One region of the Acidovorax sp. SRI_002 genome, then DNA from elsewhere that is predicted to be linked to it. Evidence: riboswitches for the same ligand, from Rfam matches in the RefSeq annotation. Region 1 holds a riboswitch; the other holds the start of a gene.
The links. A riboswitch is a leader RNA that binds a small molecule or an ion and turns the genes downstream of it on or off. The one in region 1 is predicted to bind S-adenosylhomocysteine.
Positions count from the first base shown of each region.

Region 2: linked by a shared signal. The riboswitch ahead of ahcY (adenosylhomocysteinase) and the one ahead of metH (methionine synthase) in region 1 are both predicted to bind S-adenosylhomocysteine.

Region 1 covers NZ_JBYCZW010000003.1:157,413-161,604, reverse strand. Annotated here, with positions in the region: gene AC2YJX_RS08900 (hypothetical protein) at 1-246, shown strand, start outside; gene AC2YJX_RS08895 (IPTL-CTERM sorting domain-containing protein) at 370-2,076, shown strand; S-adenosyl-L-homocysteine riboswitch at 2,106-2,214, shown strand; gene metH (methionine synthase) at 2,248-4,192, shown strand, end outside.
Region 2 covers NZ_JBYCZW010000002.1:72,411-76,602, reverse strand. Annotated here, with positions in the region: gene AC2YJX_RS05170 (TlyA family RNA methyltransferase) at 1-258, opposite strand, end outside; gene ahcY (adenosylhomocysteinase) at 407-1,840, opposite strand; S-adenosyl-L-homocysteine riboswitch at 1,911-1,990, opposite strand; gene AC2YJX_RS05160 (peptide chain release factor 3) at 2,658-4,192, shown strand, end outside.

The DNA.
Region 1 (4,192 bases):
CGCAATGTGGAAAGCGCCGTGTGGCTGCTGGCCCAGCGCCGCAATGCCCAGGGCCAGCCACTGCTGCTGGCGGACGAGATCGGCCCCCAAGGCCGCAACCTGAGCTTTGAGCGCGAGTTTGGCAAGATCATCGCGCGCCTCGACCTGCTGGCTGCCCTGACCACCGAAAAGTACCGCCGCGCCGCCATCAGCTATGTGCAGGGCATTGTGGGCGGCACGTTCCTGCAGTTCCTGCCGGTGCGTTGAGAGCGATTCAACCGCTTCAAACGCGGGACGCGCGGTCAGCGCGTGCCGCCATGCACGAAGATTCCGGGTGGAAACGTGGCGTTACACTTTGGTCACCCCTCCACTTCGAATCGGGACTTCGCCATGCTCCAACGTGTTTTGCTGTGGCTCACTGCGCTCTTGTTGGCCATGGTGGCTGCGACCGCGGCGCATGCCCAAGATGCGGACCTGTCCATCACGAAGACCGATGGTGTGGCCACGGCCGTCCCGGGCGGGTCGGTGACCTACACCATCACCGCCAGCAACGCAGGGCCGGACCCCGTCGTCGGTGCCACGGTTGCGGACACCTTTCCCGCCGTGCTCACCGGCACCTGGACCTGTGTGGGCGCAGGCGGCGGTACCTGCACCGCCGCAGGCAGTGGCAACATCAACGACAGCGTCAACCTGCCAGCGGGGGGATCGGTCACCTACACGGTGAGCGCCACGATCAACGCTTCTGCGACCGGAACGCTGACCAACACCGCGACAGTGACGTCCGCCGTGAACGACCCGGTTCCCGCCAACAACAGTGCCACCGATTCCGACACGCTCACGCCACAGGCCGATCTGGCCATCACCAAGACCGATGGTGTGACCACGGCCACGCCGGGCGGATCGGTCACCTACACCATCACCGCCAGCAACGCGGGGCCATCCAATGCGCCGGGGGCCACGGTGGCGGACACCTTCCCCGCATCACTCACTGGCACCTGGACCTGTGTGGGCGCGGGTGGCGGCACCTGCACCGCCGCAGGCAGCGGCAACATCAACGACACCGTCAACCTGCCCGCCGGAGGATCGGTAACCTACACCGTCAGCGCCACGGTGAGTGCAGCGGCCACAGGGACGCTGGCCAATACCGCGACGGTGACAGCGCCGGGCGGAGTGACCGATCCCGTCCCGGGCAACAACAGCGCCACGGACTCCGACACCATCACGCCGCAGTCCGATCTGTCCATTACCAAAACGGACGGCGTGACCACGGCCGTCCCGGGCGGGTCGGTGACCTACACCATCACCGCCAGCAACGCGGGGCCGTCCAATGCGTCGGGGGCCACGGTGGCGGATACCTTCCCCGCAGCGCTCACCGGCACCTGGACCTGCGTGGGTGCGGGTGGCGGCACCTGCACGGCAGCGGGCAGCGGCAACATCAACGATAGCGTCAACCTGCCCGCCGGTGGATCGGTGACCTATACGGTGAGCGCAACAGTGAGTGCTGCGGCCAGCGGAACGCTGGTGAACACCGCGACGGTGACAGCGCCGGGCGGGGTGACCGACCCCAATCCGGGCAACAACAGCGCCACGGATTCCGACACCATCGCATCGCAAGCCGACCTGACCATCACCAAGACCGATGGCGTGACCACGGCCAACGCTGGCGGCTCGGTGACCTACACCATCACCGCCAGCAATGCCGGACCGTCCAACGCCCCTGGCGCGACGGTGGCAGACACCCTGCCCGCCGTGCTGACCGGCACCTGGACCTGCGTGGGCTCCGGCGGCGGCACCTGCACGGCGGCGGGCAGCGGCAGCATCAACGATGTCGTCAACCTGCCCGCGGGTGGATCGGTGACCTACACCGTCACCGCCACGGTGAGCGCGTCGGCCACAGGGACGCTGGTCAACACCGCGACGGTCGCGGCCCCGGGTGGCGTGACCGACCCTAACCCCGGCAACAACAGCGCCACCGATACCGACACCATCACGGCAGTGGCCGCGAGCGCGATTCCGTCGTTGTCCGAGTGGGCTTTGTGGCTGATGGCGGGCTTGATGCTGCTGGCCGCACTTCGGGGCCGCCGCCCAGTGCGCTGATCCCGGGCGGGCAACTTACAATCGCCCCTCGGCCCAAGGAGCGTTGCAGCGACTTGCCATGCCCGGCTTGGTGCATGGCGATTCGTCAGGCTTGGGCCCCGCGCACCCCACCGTACACCGCAACGACGCTCACCTGTTTTTCTGCTGCCCCTGCACAGGTGAGTGAGTCCTATGTCTGCTGTATCCCTGCCCCCCATGAAGCTGTCCGGTCTGGAGCCCGTCTCCATTGGCGAGGGCACCTTGTTCGTCAACATCGGCGAGCGCACCAACGTCACCGGCTCCAAGGCGTTCGCGCGCATGATCCTGAATGGCCAGTACGAAGAGGCCCTGGCCGTGGCGCGCCAGCAGGTGGAGAACGGCGCCCAGGTCATCGACATCAACATGGACGAGGCCATGCTCGACAGCAAGGCCGCCATGGTGCGCTTTCTGCAGCTCATCGCGTCCGAGCCCGACATCGCCCGCGTGCCCATCATGGTGGACAGCTCCAAGTGGGAGGTGATCGAGGCCGGTCTGCGCTGCGTGCAGGGCAAGGGCATCGTCAACTCCATCTCCATGAAGGAGGGCGTGGACAAGTTCAAGCACGAGGCGCGCCTGGTGCGCCGCTACGGCGCCGCTGCCGTGGTCATGGCGTTTGACGAAAAAGGCCAGGCCGACACCTACGAGCGCAAGATCGAAATCTGCGAACGCGCCTACCGCATCCTGGTCGATGAAGTGGGCTTCCCGCCCGAGGACATCATCTTCGACCCCAACATCTTTGCCGTAGCCACCGGCATTGAAGAGCACAACAACTACGCCGTCGATTTCATCGAGGCCACGCGCTGGATCAAGCAGAACCTGCCCGGCGCCAAGGTGTCGGGTGGGGTATCGAACGTGTCGTTCAGCTTCCGCGGCAACGACCCGGTGCGCGAAGCCATCCACACCGTGTTTCTGTACCACGCCATCAAGGCCGGCATGGACATGGGCATCGTCAACGCGGGCATGGTGGGTGTGTACGACGACCTGGAGCCCGTGCTGCGCGAGCGCGTGGAAGACGTGGTGCTCAACCGCCGCCCGGATGCTGGTGAGCGCCTGGTCGAGATCGCCGAAACCGCCAAGAGCGGCGCCAAGGACGAAAGCAAGAAGCTCGAATGGCGCGGAACGCCCGAGCACCCCAAGACCGTGGGCGAACGCCTGTCGCACGCGCTGGTGCATGGCATCACCGACTTCATCACCGAAGACACCGAAGAGGCATACCGCGAGATCCTGGCCAAGGGCGGCCGCCCGCTGCACGTGATCGAAGGCCCGCTCATGGACGGCATGAACGTGGTGGGCGATCTGTTTGGTGCGGGCAAGATGTTTTTGCCCCAGGTGGTGAAAAGCGCACGCGTGATGAAGCAGGCCGTGGCCCATCTCATCCCCTACATCGAGGAAGAAAAGCGCCAGGACGAACTGGCCGGGCGCGACGTGCGCAGCAAGGGCAAGATCGTCATCGCCACCGTGAAGGGCGACGTGCACGACATCGGCAAGAACATCGTCACCGTGGTGCTTCAGTGCAATAACTTCGAGGTGGTGAACATGGGCGTGATGGTGCCCTGCCACGAGATTTTGGCGCGCGCCAAGGTGGAGGGGGCCGACATCGTGGGCCTGTCGGGCCTGATCACCCCCAGCCTCGAAGAAATGCAGTACGTGGCGGGCGAGATGCAGAAGGACGAGCACTTCCGCATCAAGAAGATCCCGCTGCTGATCGGCGGCGCCACCACCAGCCGCGTACACACGGCCGTCAAGATCGCGCCGCACTACGAAGGTCCCGTGGTCTATGTGCCCGACGCCTCGCGCAGCGTGAGCGTGGCGCAGAGCCTGCTGGGCGACGGCGTGCAGAACTACGTGGACGAGCTCAACGCGGACTACGACAAGGTCCGCACCCAGCACGCCAACAAAAAGGCCACGCCCCTGTGGCCCCTGGCCAAGATCCGCGCCAACAAGACGCCGGTTGACTGGTCGGCCTACCAGCCCACCGTGCCGCGCGCGCTGGGCCGCCGCGTGTTCAAGAACTTCGACCTGGGCGAGCTGGCCAAGTACATCGACTGGGGTCCGTTCTTCCAGACCTGGGACCTGGCCGGCCCGTACCCCGCCATCC
Region 2 (4,192 bases), on a different contig from region 1:
GCGCAGCCCGGCCACGGACAGCCCCGTGGCCAACAAGGCGCCTTCCAGCTTGAGGCCACCGCGCGAGATGTACTTGGCCTCGGCATCGTCCAGCAGCTTCACCTCGGCCACGGACGGGATGTCATCGCCGTTCTTGGCCACCTTCTGCCAGGGCGCCAGGGGAGACAGACGCCACTCCACGCCCGCAGCAATCAGCCGCTGCGCTTGCGAGCGCGTGGCCGCATGGCCCGCTTCCACCAAAAATACATCTGCACGCATGGCGCTCATCCTTTAAGAGTCAAATCAGCCTCCAGCGCTTATCCATCAAGCGCAAGCAGCTATCACAATAGTAGCAACCACGATGCAGTGATCCACCAGCGCACCGGCGGCATGCCGCCAAGGCGCGCAATGCGCCTGGGGCGCGGGATCAATAGCGGTAGGTATCCGGCTTGTACGGGCCTTGCTTGGGCACGCCAATGTAGGCGGCCTGCTCGTCGGTCAGCTCCGTCAGCATGGCGCCCACCTTCTTGAGGTGCAGACGGGCCACCTTTTCGTCCAGGTGCTTGGGCAACACGTAGACCTTGCCGTTTTCGTAGTAGTCGCTGTGGGTGAACAGCTCGATCTGGGCAATGGTCTGGTTGGCAAAGCTCGACGACATCACAAAGCTCGGGTGGCCCGTGCCGCAGCCCAGGTTCACCAGGCGGCCCTTGGCCAGCAGGATGATGCGCTTGCCGTCCGGGAAGATCACGTGGTCCACCTGGGGCTTGATCTCTTCCCACTCGTACTGCTCCAGCGACGCCACCTGGATCTCGTTGTCGAAGTGGCCGATGTTGCAGACGATGGCCTGATCCTTCATGGCCAGCATGTGCTCGTGGCGGATCACGTCCTTGTTGCCGGTGGTGGTCACGAAGATATCGGCCTTGTCGGCAGCGTATTCCATCGTCACGACCTTGTAGCCTTCCATCGCGGCCTGCAGGGCGTTGATGGGGTCGATCTCGGTCACCCACACCTGGGCGCTCAGTGCACGCAGGGCCTGGGCGCTGCCCTTGCCCACGTCGCCATAGCCGGCCACCACGGCCACCTTGCCAGCGATCATCACGTCGGTGGCGCGCTTGATGCCGTCCACCAGCGATTCACGGCAGCCATACAGGTTGTCGAACTTGCTCTTGGTTACCGAGTCGTTCACGTTGATGGCGCGGAACATCAGCGAGCCCTTGGCCGACATTTCCTTCAAGCGGTGCACGCCGGTGGTGGTTTCTTCGGTCACGCCGATGATCTGGGCGCTCTTGCGGCTGTACCAGGTCGGGTCCTCAGCCAGCTTGGCCTTGATGGATGCAAACAGGCAGGTCTCTTCTTCGCTGGTGGGGTTGGCGATCAGCGATGCGTCCTTTTCGGCGCGCTTGCCCAGGTGCATCAGCAGAGTGGCATCGCCGCCGTCGTCCAGGATCAGGTTGGGGCCTTCGCCTTCGGTGCCGGCGGGGCCAAAGTCAAAAATGCGGTGGGTGTAGTCCCAGTACTCGGCCAGGGTCTCGCCCTTGATGGCAAACACAGGCGTACCGGCGGCAGCAATGGCGGCGGCGGCGTGGTCTTGCGTGGAGAAGATGTTGCAAGAAGCCCAGCGCACCTCAGCGCCCAGGGCCTGCAGCGTCTCGATCAGCACGGCGGTCTGGATCGTCATGTGCAGCGAGCCCGTGATGCGGGCGCCCTTGAGCGACTGCTTGGGCGCGAACTCCTCGCGGATGGCCATCAGGCCGGGCATCTCGGTTTCGGCGATGCGGATTTCTTTGCGGCCCCATGCGGCCAGGCCGATGTCGGCAATGATGCAGTCGGTGTTGACCGGGGCGTTGACGCGTGCGTTCATGATGGTTTCTTGCTCCAAAGCATGTTGAAAAACCACTGGTCGCGGGAGTGAAAAAGCTCACCACACGAGAAGTGGATGAGCGTCGTTGCTAGATGACTCCGAGCCTCACGCCCCGCCTGTGCTGGGGACGCTGCAACGCTCCTCGGATCGGCGGATTATAAACAGTCAGTGCGATTGCGCTCAGGCAAACTAGCGCCCCACCACTTTGTCGTCCTTCGATGAAAGCACCAACGCGCTGGCTCCTATTTACATCGGCTCTGCTAGTGCTGATCGCCTATCCGGTGCTTTTCAGCCACTGGACCGAAGCGCGCTTTCGCTGGGCCATCGCCTACGCCGCCGACGACAACGCGGTGGACTGTGGCCAAACCTCCACCAGGAAAGACCCACGGGATGTCGTGGAATGCGCACAAGCGGCAATTGCCGGCCGACACGCGTTCAAAGCGTCGTTTCGGCAACCGGCCCTAGATGCTCCGGGAGCTACGGGGCTGGCCAGCCCCGCCTCGGGGCAAGTCCGCAGAATTGTTTACCAGGGCAATCCTGGCGGCTTTTGCCTCTACTTTTGCGACCACACCATTCAAACCCAGCCCTGCCCTGAGCCGTCGATCCATGTAACGTCCTACGTCCCAGAGGCTCAGTTTTGGACCATCTCTGTGCGATGCGCCACCGACGCCTCCAGCCACCCACCCGGCGGCACGCAAAATCCCTGAAGCAACCACGCCGGTAAAATTCAGCCCCCTCAGCGTCAAACCCTGGTTTGCTACAGCCCCTTCGGGTTCATGCAACAGTCGCTACTTCAACTACTCGCCCCGGAACCTCTGTGTCTTACGCCCCCGAAACCCGGCGCCGCCGTACCTTTGCCATCATTTCCCACCCCGACGCCGGTAAGACGACGCTGACGGAAAAGCTGCTGCTGTTCTCGGGCGCAATCCAGATCGCGGGCGCCGTCAAGGGTCGCAAGGCCAGCCGCCACGCCACCTCCGACTGGATGGAAATCGAAAAGCAGCGCGGCATCTCGGTGGCCAGCTCGGTGATGCAGATGCTGTACCGCGAGCACGTGATCAACCTGCTCGACACGCCCGGTCACAAGGACTTCTCGGAAGACACCTACCGCGTGCTCACCGCCGTGGACTCGGCGCTGATGGTGATCGACGCCGCCAACGGTGTGGAAGCACAGACCCGCCGCCTGATCGAGGTTTGCCGCCAGCGCGATACGCCCATCATCACCTTCGTGAACAAGATGGACCGCGAAGTGCGCGACCCACTGGACATCATGGACGAGGTGGAGCGCGAGCTGGGCATGCCCTGCTGCCCCATGACCTGGCCCGTGGGCCAGGGCAAGAGCTTTGGCGGCATCATCAACCTGCGCACCAAGACCATGACGGTGTTCGAGTCCGGCAGCGAACGCCGCCCGCAGGACTTTGAAGCCATCCCCTTGTCGGACGAGGCGACTCTGCGCGCACGCTTTGGCGCCGAGTTCGACGCCGCGCTGGAGAGCATGGAACTGGCCGTGGGCGCATCGCCCGCGTGGGACCATGAAGCCTTCCTGGCTGGCAAGCTCACCCCCGTGTTCTTCGGCTCCGGCGTGAACAACTTCGGGGTGATGGAAGTGCTCGATGCCCTGGTGGACATGGCCCCTCCCCCCGGCCCGCGCGTGAGCACGCTTGAAGTGAACAAGCAACCCGTGGTGAAGACCATCCAGCCCGAAGACGAAGGCTTTGCCGGGGTGGTGTTCAAGGTGCAGGCCAACATGGATGCCAACCACCGCGACCGCATCGCCTTTGTGCGTGTGGCCTCGGGCAAATACACGCCGGGCATGAAGCTCAAGGTGCAGCGCACCTCCAAGGAGCTGCGCCCCACCAGCGTGGTGACCTTCATGTCGCAACGCCGCGAGGCCGTCGAAGAAGCCTACGCAGGCGACATCATTGGCTTTACCACCCACGGCGGCGTGCAGCTGGGCGACACCATCACCGATGGTGCCAACCTGCAGTTCACCGGCCTGCCCTTCTTCGCGCCAGAAATGTTCATGACCGTGGTGCTCAAGAACCCCTTGCGTACCAAGCAGCTCCAGCAGGGCCTTGCCCAGCTGGGCGAGGAAGGCGCGATCCAGGTCTTCAAGCCCGACGCAGGCGGCAACATGCTGCTGGGCGCCGTGGGCCAGCTGCAGTTTGAAGTGGTGCAGCACCGCCTCAAGGCCGAGTACGACGCCGACGTGCGCCTGGAAGGCTGCCAGTACACCGGCGCGCGCTGGATCACCGCCGACAACGCGGCCGACCTGCGCGCGTTCACCGACGCCTACCCGCTGCGGCTGGCGCACGACGCGGCCGACACGCTGGCCTACCTGTGCACCAGCCC